One region of the Kitasatospora sp. NPDC005748 genome, then DNA from elsewhere that is predicted to be linked to it. Evidence: riboswitches for the same ligand, from Rfam matches in the RefSeq annotation. Region 1 holds a riboswitch; the other holds the start of a gene.
The links. A riboswitch is a leader RNA that binds a small molecule or an ion and turns the genes downstream of it on or off. The one in region 1 is predicted to bind S-adenosylmethionine.
Positions count from the first base shown of each region.

Region 2: another riboswitch for S-adenosylmethionine. It lies ahead of ABZ495_RS04455 (aminotransferase class V-fold PLP-dependent enzyme); the one in region 1 lies ahead of thrC (threonine synthase).

Region 1 is NZ_JBEXYD010000011.1:72,492-79,702, forward strand. It holds gene otsB (trehalose-phosphatase) at 1-543, shown strand, start outside; gene ABZ495_RS11720 (trehalose-6-phosphate synthase) at 593-2,062, opposite strand; gene ABZ495_RS11725 (glucosyl-3-phosphoglycerate synthase) at 2,110-3,177, opposite strand; SAM riboswitch class I at 3,327-3,459, shown strand; gene thrC (threonine synthase) at 3,477-4,763, shown strand; gene ABZ495_RS11735 (ubiquitin-like small modifier protein 1) at 4,826-5,104, shown strand; gene ABZ495_RS11740 (cold-shock protein) at 5,708-5,911, shown strand; gene groL (chaperonin GroEL) at 6,316-7,211, shown strand, end outside.
Region 2 is NZ_JBEXYD010000003.1:297,070-304,280, reverse strand. It holds gene ABZ495_RS04480 (Rieske 2Fe-2S domain-containing protein) at 1-954, opposite strand, end outside; gene ABZ495_RS04475 (c-type cytochrome) at 963-1,772, opposite strand; gene ABZ495_RS04470 (heme-copper oxidase subunit III) at 1,960-2,580, opposite strand; gene ABZ495_RS04465 (hypothetical protein) at 2,976-3,401, shown strand; gene trpD (anthranilate phosphoribosyltransferase) at 3,524-4,600, shown strand; SAM riboswitch class IV at 4,747-4,864, shown strand; gene ABZ495_RS04455 (aminotransferase class V-fold PLP-dependent enzyme) at 4,916-6,280, shown strand; gene ABZ495_RS04450 (Lrp/AsnC ligand binding domain-containing protein) at 6,291-6,572, opposite strand; gene ABZ495_RS04445 (rhomboid family intramembrane serine protease) at 6,614-7,211, opposite strand, start outside.

The sequences.
Region 1 (7,211 bases):
GGCGAGCTGACTGCGCCGCCGGCGCACCCGGGAGTGGCACGGGCGCGGGCCGCGCTGGACGGCGTACTGGCGCGGGTCGGAGCGCCGGCCGGGACGTGGGTGGAGGACAAGGGGCGCTCGCTGGCCGTCCACACCCGGCGGACGGAGGCGCCGGAGGAGGCGTTCGAGCTGCTGCGCGCCCCGGTGGAGGCGCTGGCCGCCGAGCACGGGCTGGTGGTGGAGCCGGGCCGGCTGGTGCTGGAGCTGCGGCCGCCGGGGGTGGACAAGGGCGCCGCGCTGATCGGGTTCCTGCGCGAGCGGGGCGCCCGGGCGGTGCTCTACGCGGGGGACGACCTGGGGGACGTGGCGGCCTTCGCGGCCGTGGAGAAGCTGCGCGGCGAGGGGCTGGCCGGCCTGCTGGTGTGCAGCGGCACGGTCGACGGCGACGCGCCGGTGCGGGAGCTCGCCGACCGGGCGGACCTGGTGGTCGCCGGCCCGGCCGGCGTGGTGGGGCTGCTGACGGCGCTGGGAGCGGCGCTCGGGGACCGGGCCCAGGGCTCCTAGGGCCGGCCGTGCCGGCCGGCGGTCGAGCCGCCGGCCGGCGCGGCGGCGGTCAGTCCAGCGCCGTCAGCTGGTCGAGGAACCACTGCTGCGGCGGCAGCGCCGTCGAGGCGGCGGCGAGGCGCTTGGTGCGGTCGGCGCGCTCGTCCTCGGGCATGGTGAGCGCCGTGTGCAGGGCCTCCGCCGTGGCGATGACGTCGTACGGGTTGACGCACAGGGCGTCGTCGGCCAGCTCCGCGTGGGCGCCGGCCTCGCGGGAGAGCACCAGGGCGCAGCCGCGGTCGGAGACCACCGGGACCTCCTTGGCGACCAGGTTCATGCCGTCGCGGATCGGGTTCACCAGGGCGACGTCGGCCAGCCGGTAGGCCGCGAGGGAGCGCGGGAAGTCGTCGTCGACATGCAGGATCAGCGGCTGCCAGTCGGCGGTGCCGAACTCCGCGTTGATCTCGGCGGCGATCCGCTCGACCTCGGCGGTGTAGGCGCGGTACTCGGCGAGGTCGGTGCGCGAGGGGTAGGCGAAGGCGATGTGCACCACGCTGTCCAGCCACTCGGGGCGGGTGCGGAGCAGGTGCCGGTAGGCCTGGAAGCCGCGGACGATGTTCTTGCTCAGCTCGGTGCGGTCGACCCGGACGACGGTGCGCCGCCCGCCGACCGCCTCGCGCAGGGTGGCGAGCCGCTCGTCGACGTCCGGGCGGTGGGACCGCTCGCGCAGGAAGTCGGCGTCGGCCCCGAGGGCGTGCACGCCGAGCCGGGTGGTGCGGCCCGCGTGCGTCACGGTGAGGGCCTCGCGGTCGATGTCCGCGCCGAGGACGTCCGCGCAGCAGTCGGCGAAGGCGAGGGCCCAGCGGCGGGTGAGGAAGGCGGCCCGGTCGGCGCCGAGGATGCCGGTGAGGACGCTCTCGGCGACGTCGTCCGGCAGCAGCCGGAAGTACTCGGGCGGGGCCCACGGGGTGTGCGAGAAGTGGCCGATGCGCAGGTCGGGGCGGGCGGTCCGGAGCAGGGCCGGGGCCAGCGAGAGGTGGTAGTCCTGGATCAGTACCGCGGCCCCGGGCGCGGCCTCGGCGGCGAGGGCCTCGGCGAAGGCGGCGTTGTAGGCGCGGTAGGACTGCCATTCGGAGCGGAACTCCGCGCCGAAGGAGGGGGCCGTCGGGGTGGCGTAGAGCAGGTGGTGGACGAACCAGAGGGTGGAGTTGGCGACGCCGTTGTAGGCGGCCGCGAAGGTCTCCGGGTCTATGTCCAGCATCCGGACGGCCTGTCCGCCGACGTCGTGGCCGGCCCGGTCGAGGCGGCCGTCGGGGGCCTCCCGGGCGGCCCGGCGGTCGGCGTCGCCGAGCGCCGCGCAGACCCAGACGGCATGCGGGTCGTCGATCGCGGAGAGTCCGGACACCAGCCCGCCGCCGCCCCGGCGCAGGGTCAGGGTGCCGTCGGCCGCGGTACTGAATGACACCGGTCCCCGGTTGGAGGCCACCAGTACGGTGGCGGAACCGGTCGCACTCGAACGTTCGGTCGTGAGATCGCCCATGGTTGGTACGTTGCCGTGGGCCCGGGTCGGCAAACCCCCGTCCGGCGTCAGGCCTGGTGGCCGTGGTGGGCGGCGTACTCCGGGACGGTGTGCATCGGGGGCCGTTCCTCCGCCGTGATCGCATGGGTGTGCGGGGTGAAGATGGCGGCGCCGCCGGCCGGGGGCCCGGCCGCGGTGCGCGGGTCCCGGGTGAACTGGGTGAGCAGCGGGTGGACCAGGTCGGCGGAGGCCTTCAGCCGGTGGGTCCGGTCCAGGCGTTCCAGGGCGGTGCGGTAGATGGTGGCGGCCATCCGGCCGAGTGCCTGGCTGTCCTGGTGGCGGTGGTGGCGTACGCCGACGTCCACCTGGGCGAGGGCGTCCAGGCCGGCGAGCTCCAGGGCGTCCACCAGGAGGCCGAGCTCGACGCCGTAGCCAGTGGGGAACGGCAGCCGTTCGAGCAGCGAGCGGCGGGCCGCGTACTCGCCGCCGAGCGGCTGGACGAAACCGGCGAGTTCCGGCCAGTGCAGGTTGAGCAGGGGGCGGGCGACCAGCTCGGTGACCCGTCCGCCGCCGGAGGGGACCACGGCGGCGTCGCCGGAGCCGGAGCCGTTCGTCACTTCGAGCGGCCGGTCGTACATGGCCTTGACCAGCTGGATGTCCGGCTCGGTGAGCAGCGGGCCGATGATGCCGGAGACGAAGGCGGGGTCGAAGGAGCGCAGGTCGGCGTCGACGAAGCAGACGATCTCGCCGCTGGTGACCAGCAGCGAGCGCCAGAGCACCTCGCCCTTGCCGGGGGCGGCGGGCAGCCGGGGCAGGATGTCGTCGCGGTGGACGACCCGGGCGCCGGCCTCGGCGGCCGCGGCGGCGGTGCCGTCGACGGAGCCGGAGTCGACGACGACGAGTTCGTCGACGAGGGGCAGGCGTTCCATCAGCTCGCGGCGCACGGTGCGGACGATGTCGCCGACGGTGGCCTCCTCGTCCAGGGCGGGCAGCACCACGCTGACGGTGCCGGCCCGACCCGCCGCCTGCTTGGCCGCCAGCAGGGCGCCCACCGGGCGGTCGGCCGCGCTCCAGGAGCGGCGGCGCAGCCAGGACGCCGCCTTCGGGAGGAGCGCGGGTGTCGGTTCGGCGGGCACGGAACTCTCCTCGACGGATCGGGGTGGGACGGGGCATCTCGCGTGGCGGACGGTCCCGTTCAGGGTTGACGCCTTCGGATACAGTCTTCGTACAGCGATCGGACCTTCGCACGCCGGGGTCGTCGCTGAGCAGGACCACAACTTCACAGAGCTCATCCAGAGGGACTGAGGGAACGGCCCGTTGACGTCCCGGCAACCTTCTCGCACGGCAGGCCTCCGGCCCCGGCGGGACAGGTGCCAATTCCGGCCTGTGGCGCGCCCGCGTCACGGGGAAGATGAGGAGAGAGGCCTCCGCCATCATGGCTATCGACACCGCCGCAGCCGCCCCCGCGACCGTTGATCTCGGTCCCGCCGTCGCACTGTCCTGTCGGGAGTGCGGTACCCGGTTCCCGCTCGGTCCCAGCTTCGCCTGCCTGGAGTGCTTCGGGCCGCTGGAGATCGCCTACGACTTCGGGAGCGAGGGCGCGGAGGAGCTCCGCAAGCGGATCGAGGCCGGTCCGGCGTCGATCTGGCGCTACGCCCCGCTGCTGCCCGTCCCGGCCGACGTGGCCGACAAGCCGAACCTCAACCCGGGGTGGACCCCGCTGGTGAAGGCGGACAACCTGGGCCGCGAGCTCGGGTTCACCGCCCAGCTGCACGTCAAGGACGACTCCGGCAACCCGACGCACTCCTTCAAGGACCGGGTGGTCGCCTGCGCGATCGAGGCGGCCCGGGCGTTCCACTTCACGACCCTCTCCTGCTCCTCGACCGGCAACCTGGCCGGCGCGGTGGGCGCGGCGGCGGCCCGGGCCGGGTTCAAGTCCTGCGTGTTCATCCCGCACGACCTGGAGCAGGGCAAGGTCGTCATGGCCGGTGTCTACGGCGGCGAGCTGGTCGGCATCGAGGGCAACTACGACGACGTGAACCGCTTCTGCTCGGAGCTGATCGGCGACCCGGCCGGTGAGGGCTGGGGCTTCGTCAACGTCAACCTGCGCCCGTACTACGGCGAGGGTTCCAAGACGCTGGCGTACGAGATCTGCGAGCAGCTCGGCTGGCGGCTGCCGGAGCAGATCGTCATCCCGATCGCCTCGGGCTCGCAGCTGACGAAGATCGACAAGGGCCTGCAGGAGCTGATCAAGCTGGGCCTGGTCGAGGACCGGCCGTACCGGATCTTCGGCGCCCAGGCGGCGGGCTGCTCACCGGTGTCGGCGGCCTTCAAGGCCGGCCAGGACGTGATCCGGCCGGTCAAGCCGGACACCATCGCCAAGTCGCTGGCGATCGGCAACCCGGCCGACGGCCCCTACGTGCTGGACATCGCCCGGCGCACCGGCGGGGCGGTCGAGGACGTCACCGACGCCGAGGTGGTCGCCGCGATCAAGCTGCTGGCCCGGACCGAGGGCATCTTCGCCGAGACCGCGGGCGGGGTGACCGTCGGCGTGCTGAAGAAGCTGGTCGAGACCGGACAGCTGGATCCGGCCAAGGAGACCGTCGCGATCAACACCGGTGACGGCCTGAAGACGCTGGACGCCGTCTCCGACTCCGGGATGACCACCGTCATCCGCCCGACGCTGGCCTCGTTCCGCGACGCCGGCCTCGCGTCCGCCTGACCCGCCCGCAGCCCCCGCAGCCCGTACCGGCCGCCCGGCCGCACCGCCCGAGGAGATCCCCCATGAGCGCCACCGTCCGCATCCCGACCATCCTGCGCACCTACACCGGCGGCGCCGCCGAGGTGGCCGCCGAGGGCGCCACTCTGGGCGACGTCATCGCCGACCTGGAGCGGAACCACGCCGGGATCGCCGCCCGGATCCTGGACGACGCCGGCAAGCTGCGCCGGTTCGTCAACGTCTACGTCAACGACGACGACGTCCGGTTCGCCGAGGGCCTGGCCACCGAGATCAAGGACGGCGCGAGCGTTTCGATCATTCCGGCGGTGGCCGGCGGCTGCTGATCCGCCCCTTTCCGACCAGGCCTTTCATCGGCCGACCCGTTTTCGACCGGGCCGTCCGTGCGTACGGAATTCCGATCTCCGTACGCGCGGGCGGCCCGCCGCATTCCGGCGGGAATATTTCGCAGTCCGGGGGAGTAGAGTGTGGCTCGTCCGGGAAGAGGGCCGCCCCATCCCCCTCGCGCCGGTACTCGAACTCCGTCCGCGCCCGTACCGCCGGTGTCTGTCCGGCCGCTGAGACCGGCGCCGGGGCCGTGACCGTGAAACATGTCAGGCCGATGTCAGAATTCTCGAAGGCATTTGAGTAATTCGTCCGCTATGTCCGGCGTGAAATGCCGATTTCCTCCCGCTTTGGTCTGGCCTGTCCCCTGGCGGACCTAGGGAATTCCCAGCGGTTGACCCTGTTGCAGAGGGCGTCGATCCGGATACATTCAGCCGCGGTCGACGCAATCACCCGCTCACCGGAGGCCTTCCGGTGGTCTCCGCGGACGATTGTGGCGTGCACGGCTGCGCCCAGGGGGGGTTCCCCGGGCCGGCCTCAAACCAGACCCGGGCCCGCGACCTGCGGGCGCGTGAAGGGCCAGCACAGCACTAGGGGAGTTCGGAATGGCTCAGGGCACCGTCAAGTGGTTCAACGCGGAGAAGGGCTACGGCTTCATCGCGGTCGACGGTGGTGCGGACGTCTTCGTCCACTACAGCGCGATCCAGATGGACGGCTACCGCACCCTTGAGGAGGGCCAGCGGGTCGAGTTCGAGATCTCTCAGGGGCAGAAGGGCCCGCAGGCGGACATGGTCCGCGCCGCGGTCTGACCTTTCCGACCCCAGGAGTTCGGCTCGGCCCATTCGGCTGGTGCACCTCTTGCTTCACGACGGGCCCGTACGACACATGTCGTACGGGCCCGTCGGCATGTCCGGCGGGGGGCCCGCGCGGCGTCCGGCGCGGGGGTGCCGGACACCCGGCGGCGGCCCATCGGGGGCTCGCCGACGGCGGCCGCAGGGGGCGGACGCGGCTCGCGGGTTGGGCGATTGGGCTTGCACTCGCCTACCCGGAGTGCTAATCATTGGCGTTAGCACTCACAGTGTGAGAGTGACAGCGGACTGGGTCGGTGAGGCCCCCGGGAGCGGTAGGGGAAAGGACCCCCGCACACCAGGGCCGTCCGTCGCGGGCACCCCTTGGTCCGAGCAGTCGACCGTGTCCCGGAGGACCACTTCTGATGGCCAAGATCATCGCCTTTGATGAGGAAGCTCGCCGCGGCCTTGAGCGTGGCATGAACCAGCTCGCCGACGCGGTGAAGGTCACGCTCGGCCCCAAGGGCCGCAACGTCGTGCTGGAGAAGAAGTGGGGCGCCCCCACGATCACCAACGACGGTGTCTCCATCGCCAAGGAGATCGAGCTCGAGGACCCCTACGAGAAGATCGGCGCGGAGCTCGTCAAGGAGGTCGCCAAGAAGACCGACGACGTCGCGGGTGACGGCACCACCACCGCCACCGTGCTGGCCCAGGCGCTCGTTCGCGAGGGTCTGCGCAACGTCGCCGCCGGCGCCAACCCGATGGCCCTGAAGCGCGGTATCGAGAAGGCCGTCCAGGCCGTCTCGGACCAGCTGCTGGCCCAGGCCAAGGACGTGGAGACCAAGGAGCAGATCGCCTCCACCGCCTCCATCTCGGCCGCCGACACCCAGATCGGCGAGCTCATCGCCGAGGCCATGGACAAGGTCGGCAAGGAAGGCGTCATCACCGTCGAGGAGAGCAACACCTTCGGTCTGGAGCTCGAGCTCACCGAGGGCATGCGCTTCGACAAGGGCTACATCTCCGCCTACTTCGCCACTGACCTGGAGCGGATGGAGGCGACGTTCGAGGACCCGTACATCCTCATCGCCAACTCCAAGATCGGCTCGGTCAAGGACCTGCTCCCGCTGCTGGAGAAGGTCATGCAGAGCGGCAAGCCGCTCGTCATCATCGCCGAGGACGTCGAGGGCGAGGCCCTGTCGACGCTGGTCGTGAACAAGATCCGCGGCACCTTCAAGTCCGTCGCCGTCAAGGCCCCGGGCTTCGGCGACCGCCGCAAGGCCATGCTCGGCGACATCGCCATCCTCACCGGTGGCACCGTGAT
Region 2 (7,211 bases), on a different contig from region 1:
GTGGCCGGCCGGGCCGAAGATGACGCGCGCGCCGTCCGCCAGGTCGAAGGTCGACTGGTGGCAGGGGCAGAGCGCGTGGTGGGTCTGCTGCTCGTACAGGCTGATCGGGCAGCCGACGTGGGTGCAGATCTTGGAGTAGGCGAGGATGCCCTCGAAGCCCTTCTCCCGGGACTCGGTGTCCTTGATGTCCTCCGGTGCGATGCGCACCAGCATCAGGGCGTCCTTGGCGATCTGCTGCTGGAAGTCCTCGTCGTGCGTGCTGAGACCCTCCGGCATGGCGAAGGTCAGCGAGCCGACGATGACGTCCTCGGCCTTCATCGGCTGGTTGGTGTTCATGTTGATCAGCTGCAGCGGCTTCACATCGGTGGCCTCGCGCCAGCCGGTGTGCTCCAGCTTGTCCTCGGGCAGCGGGCCCAGGTCGCGCAGCAGCACGACGCCGGACAGCGGCACCAGGGCCATCGAACCGATGAGGGTGTTGCGGATCATCTTGCGGCGGCCGAAGCCGGACTCGGCGGCGCCGGTCCTGAACTGCTCGATGACGTCCGCGCGGACCTCGTCGTCGGCCTCGATCGGGTGACGCTCGGCCGGGATCTCGTGGTCCGACATCAGGGTGCGGGCCCAGTGGACCGCACCCGCGCCGATGCAGAACAGCGCGACGCCCAGGGTCATGCCCAGCGCGAAGTTCAGCGCGCTGACGTGGCCCAGCGGGAAGATGTAGACGATCTTGTCCGGGTCGATGGCCACGTAGGAGGCGATGAAGCCCACGGTGGCGAGCATCGAGACCACGAACATCAGCGAGACCTGGCGCTCGGCCCGCTGGGCGGCCCGCTCGTCGATGTCGGTGCGACGCGGTTGGTGGGCCGGCAGGCCCGGGTCGGCGAACGGATCGCCGTGGGCGGCCACCTCGTGGTGTCCGGCGGAGCCGTGGGACTCCGGGAGCTTCTCTTCTGACATGTCGTGGCTCATGACTTCTTGGCCTTGGTGGTGTGGGCGGCGACCCAGATCGCGACCGCGATGAGCGTGCCGAGACCGAAGATCCAGCCGAACAGGCCCTCGGTCACCGGACCGAGGCTGCCGAGCGTGAGACCGCCGGGGTTCGGCTCATCGTTGGTGGTGTGGCGGACGAAGGCCACGATCTGCTTCTTCTGCTCCTCGGGCATGGTGGTGTCCGGGAACGACGGCATGTTCTGCGGGCCGGTCTGCATGGCCTCGTAGATGTGCTTGGCGTCCACTCCCTCCAGCGACGGGGCGTACTTGCCCTGGGTCAGGGCACCGCCCTGGCCGGCGAAGTTGTGGCACTGGGCGCAGTTGGTGCGGAACAGCTCGCCACCCTTGGAGAGGTCCTCGGGGTTGGTCGAGGTGTACTGCTCCTCGGTCGGGATGACCGGGCCGGGGCCGAGCGAAGCCACGAAGGCGGCGAGCTGGTCGATCTCCGCCTGCGAGTAGATGTTCTTCTTGCGCGGCACCTGGGCGCCGGGCTGCTGGGCCGGCATGCGGCCGGTGCCGACCTGGAAGTCGACCGCGGCTGAGCCGACGCCGACCAGGCTCGGACCGTCGCTGCTGCCCTGGCCGTTCAGGCCGTGGCAGGAGGAGCAGCCCACGGCGAAGAGCTTCTTGCCCTCATCGATCGCGAGCGACTGCGCGGCGACGTCGGCCTGCGCCTTGTCGGCGGGCGCGAACGCGGCGTACAGCCCCCCGGTTGCCGCCAGGGCGAGAAGTAGGACGACCAGCGCCGCCAATGGGTGGCGCCGTCGTGCGGAGAGCTTTTTCACGGAATAACCCCGGTGTCAGGATCTGGTCGACTGGTGGGTGCACCCGGCGGCCGGTCTGGCCGGCACGAGGCTGCCTGTCTAGGGCTGCGCGCGCGGTCGGTCGGTTGGGAGCGTAGGCACCGGCAAATCGGGCCGTCGCCGGTGAGGGCGGGACCCGGAGCCGGTGGCCAGCGACCTGATCAGCTGGTTACTTGATCAGGTAGATGGTCGCGAACAGGCCGATCCACACGACGTCGACGAAGTGCCAGTAGTACGACACCACGATGGCGGCGGTGGCCTGCTCGTGCGTGAAGCGCTTGGCTGCGTACGTCCGTCCGAGGACCAGCAGGAAGGCGATCAGACCACCCGTCACGTGCATACCGTGGAAGCCGGTGGTCAGGTAGAACACCGTGCCGTACGGGTCGGAGGACAGCGAGAGGCCGTCCTTCTTGACCAGCTCGGTGTACTCGAAGATCTGGCCGCCGATGAAGATCGCGCCCATCACGAAGGTGATGACGAACCACGAGCGGAGCTTCTTCACGTCCCCGCGCTCGGCAGCGAACACGCCGAGCTGGCAGGTGAGAGAGGAGAGCACCAGGATCGTGGTGTTGACCGAGGAGAAGGGCACGTTGAGGGCGTGCGCCTTCTCGCTCCAGAACTCGGCTCCCTTGACGGAGCGGAGCGTGAAGTACATCGCGAAGAGGGCCGCGAAGAACATCAACTCGGAACTGAGCCAGACGATCGTTCCGACGCTGACCATGTTCGGCCGGTTGACCGATCCGTGCGCGTGCCCGGTTTCTACTGCTGTTGCTGTCGCCACGACGGACATTATGTCGGTCCCTTATTCCGTCTTCACGCCGGGGGGTGTCCCTCGGAGTGTCCGGTGCGTGCGGTATGCCCCGGTGGGGCCCGCCGGGACGCCCGGATGGCGGCTGAGCAGGGGCGTGTCCCTTTTCTGACGGTTCTTCGAAGGCATCTTCGACCCTGATGCCCAGCGTGTCGCTCCACTCCTTCGGGGTCCGCCGGGAGTAAGGGAAAGGCTCTCGGGTCGGCCGTACGGGTGGACCGCGACCGCGGGGGTGACGGCCTGTCCTCCGGGCGGGTGAGTCGTGGGCGCGGCGGCTTGAGACGGATCGCGCGGGAGTGGCTCGGCGGGCGGTGATCGGGAGTAGCATCCGGGTTGAGACGAACGTGGTCCGGATCACACTTGAGGGAGCAGGGCCCATGGCGTACACCACCGACGAGACGCTGACCGTTCTCGTCTACAGCCACGACCGCAACACCCGCGAGCAGGTGCTGACGGCCCTCGGCCGCCGGCCCGCGGAGGATCTGCCGGAGCTGACCTACCTGGAGTGCGCGACGACCCCCGCGGTGCTGAAGGCACTGGAGAAGGGGGGCGTGGACCTCTGCGTGCTGGACGGCGAGGCGGTCCCGGCCGGCGGCCTCGGGCTCGCCCGGCAGTTGAAGGACGAGATCTACGGCTGCCCGCCGGTGCTGGTGGTGATCGGCCGGCCGCAGGACTCCTGGCTGGCCGCCTGGAGCCGGGCCGACGCGGCCATCTCCCACCCGGTGGACCCGGTGGCGCTGGCCGAGGCGGCCGCCACGCTGCTCCGGGCCCGGCTGGCGAAGCGGGCGCCGGCCGCCCGGTAGGACCGCGTCTCAGTGGGAGAGAAGTGAAGGCGACGGCGGGGCGGAGGCGTCCCGCCGCTCGATAGGCTGGCTCCATCCTTACGGAGAACCCCTCGGGGAACCGACAAGAGCTGGAGTCAGCCATGGTGAACGTGAACCCTGCGAACGGCGGCAAGGACCCCGTGCAGGTGGTCCGCACCTGGCCGGACATCCTGTCGGCGCTGCTGCGGGGCGAGGACCTCGACCGGGCGGACACCGCCTGGGCGATGGACCGGATCATGAGCGGCGAGGCCTCCGCCGTGCAGATGGCCGGCTTCATGGTCGCCCTGCGGGCCAAGGGCGAGACGGTGGACGAGATCGTCGGCCTGGTGGACTCGATGTACGCGCACGCCGAACCGCTCTCCATCCCCGGCCCGGCGGTCGACATCGTGGGCACCGGCGGCGACCGGGCGAAGACCGTCAACATCTCGACCATGTCGGCGATCGTCGCCGCGGCGGCCGGTGCCAAGGTGGTCAAGCACGGCAACCGGGCGGCCTCCTCGGCGAGCGGCTCCTCGGACGTGCTGGAGAAGCTCGGCGTCAATCTGGACCTCTCGGCCCGGCGGGTCGCCGAGGTGGCCGAGGAGGTCGGGCTGACCTTCTGCTTCGCGGCCAGGTTCCACCCCGCGATGCGGCACACCGCCCCGGCCCGCAGCGGCCTCGGGGTGCCGACCGCCTTCAACACCCTCGGCCCGCTGACCAACCCGGCCAAGGTCACCGCGCACGCGATCGGCTGCTTCGACACCCGGCTGGCCTCGCTGATCGCCGGGGTGCTGGCCCGCCGGGGGTCCACCGCGCTGGTCTTCCGCGGCGACGACGGCCTGGACGAGCTGACCGTCACCACCACCTCCCGGGTCTGGATCGTGCGCGACGGCGAGGTCACCGAGACCTCCTTCGACCCGCGCGACGTCGGCGTCCAGCTGGTGGGCATCGAGGCGCTGCGCGGCGGGGACCCGGCGTTCAACGCGGATGTCGCGCGCCGGCTGCTGGCCGGGGAGCGCGGGGCGGTGCGGGACGCCGTCCTGATGAACACGGCGACGGCGCTGGTGGCGCTGGACCTCACCGACGCGCCGCTCGCCGAGCAGCTGGCGGCCGGAATGGAGCGGGCCGCGGCGGCCATCGACTCGGGCGCCGCGCAGGATCTGCTGCGGCGCTGGTCGGAGGCCACCACCCGGGTGTGAAGCGGCGGTCGGGCCCGCGGGGGGACGCCTCCCGCGGGCCCTTCGCGCGTCCGGCGGGGGCGTCGCCGGGCCCCGGCGGTGGACCGCTGTCCGGATGGCGGACCCCTGTTTGACCACTCGGCGGACGCGACCTAGAGTCTTCGCCAGGTCATGAGTGACAGCGTCAAGCCCCAGCTGGCTGTCCGGCAACCCTCCGTCCGTGGCGGGGTGCCCTGGGTGAGGACCGGGTCTCGCGGCGAACCGTCCGCGTGACAAGCGCGGACGCCGGCCGACACGCACCTCCGGGGTCCTTACCCGTCGAAGGAGTGCACCCCCATGTCCGTCGCCACCGAGATCTGCGCCCCGCTCCCCGTCCTCGGCCACGACGTCGAGGTCCCGCTGGTCAACGGTGACAAGGTCACCTACGCCGCGCTCGACTACGCCGCCAGCTCCCCGGCGCTGCAGCGGGTCTGGGACGACGTCGCCGCCTACGCCCCCTACTACGGCAGCGTGCACCGGGGCGCCGGCTACCTCTCCCAGCTCTCCACCGACCTCTTCGAGCAGAGCCGCCGGACCGTCGCGGACTTCCTCGACCTGCGCGAGGGCGACCAGGTGGTCTTCACCCGGGCCACCACCGACTCGCTGAACCTGCTGGCGGGCGCCGTCCCGGCCGGCACCCGGGTCTTCGCCTTCGAGACCGAGCACCACGCCTCGCTGCTGCCCTGGCGCCACGCCGGGCTGAGCGTCACCTACCTGCGCGCCCCGCGCTCGCACGCCGAGGCGGTCGCCGCGCTGGACGCCGCGCTGGCCGAGGCCCCCGAGGGCCCCAAGCTGCTCTGCGTCACCGGCGCCTCGAACGTCACCGGCGAGCTCTGGCCGGTCGCCGAGCTCACCGAGACCGCCCACCGGCACGGCGCCCGGGTGGTGCTGGACGCCGCGCAGCTCGCCCCGCACCACCGGGTCTCGGTGCGCGAGCTGGGCGTGGACTGGATCGCCTTCTCGGGCCACAAGATCTACGCGCCGTTCGGCGCCGGGGTGCTGGCCGGCCGGGCCGACTGGCTGGACGCGGCCGAGCCGTACCTGGCCGGCGGCGGCGCCACCCGCACGGTCGCCCGGGAGGCCGACGGCTCGGTGGCCGTGCAGTGGCACACCGGCCCGGCCCGGCACGAGGCCGGCTCGCCGAACGTGATCGGCGTCTACTCCATCGCCTCGGCCTGCCGGGCCCTGACCGAGGCCGGCTTCGACGCGCTGGAGGCCCGCGAGCAGCAGCTGATCGCCCGGCTGAAGGCCGGGCTGGCGGAGGTCCCGCAGGTGCGGGTGCTGAACCTGTTCGGCGCGGACTCGGCCCGGGTGGGCGTGCTCTCCTTCGTCGTCCAGGGCTGGAACAGCTCGCACTTCTCGGCCGCGCTCTCCGCCGAGTACGGCATCGGGGTGCGCGACGGCCTGTTCTGCGCGCACCCGCTGGTGCGTACCCTGCTCGGCGACGAGGACGTGGCGCCGTCCGAGTGCGGTGCGCCGGAGGCGTCGCTGCCGGGGGAGCGCAGCCTGAACGCGATCCGGGTCAGCTTCGGCGCGGGCACCCCGGACGAGCACATCGACCGGTTCCTGACCGCCGTCCGCGAGCTGGTCACGGACGGCGCGGCCTGGAACTACCGCAACGAGGGCGGCCGCTGCGTCGCGGACACCCGGCGCGAGGGCTGAACGGGGGAGGCTACTCGCCCAGGCCGAGCGCGAAGGCGGTCTCCAGGTCGTGCTGGGAGTAGGTGCGGAAGGCGATCTGGGTCTCGGTGTGGGCCACGCCCGGGACCTTGTTCAGCCGGCCGGGGATCACCTCGGCCAGGTCGTCGTGCCGGCGCACCCGCACCATCGCCACCAGGTCGTAGCCGCCGGTGACCGAGTAGACCTCGCTGACGCCCTCGATGGCCGCGATCGCCTCGGCGATCTCCGGGATGCGGTCGACGCTGGTCTTGATCAGGACGATGGCGGTGATCACTGTTCGGGCTCCTTTGTGAGGTGCCGCCAGGGTATCGGGCGTCAGCGGGGCCGTCGCGAGGGGCGGGTGGCCAGCGTGCAGGCGTACAGGAACCCCGCCGAGAAGCCGATCACGTGGACCAGGTAGGCGACGCCCGGCCCCGCCGAGTGCACCGACCACGACTGGAGCGCGAACCAGAGGCCGAGCACCAGCCAGGCCGGGAACCGCAGGGGCAGGAAGAGCAGCAGCGGGACGAGCGTGGTCACCCGGGCCCGCGGGTGCAGCCTCAGGTAGGCGCCGAGCACGCCGGCGATCGCCCCCGAGGCGCCGATCAGGACCCGGGTGTAGTCCGCCGAGTGCGCCTCGGCCAGCGCGAAGCCGTAGGTGGCCAGCGAGCCTGCCGCCAGGTAGAAGAGCGCGAACCGGGCCCGGCCGAAGCGGGCCTCCACGGTGGGGCCGAAGACCTGGAGGAAGAGCAGGTTGCCCAGCAGGTGCAGCCAGCCGGCGTGGACGAAGAGCCCGCTGAGGACGGACATCGCCGGGTGCTTGCCGGGGGTCGGGGCGGCCGGGCAGCCCGGCACCGGGTCGGGGGCCTCGGCCACCTGTTCGGCGCTCAGCGGCCGTCCGGCCAGCAGCTCGGCCGGGACGGCGCCCCAGCGC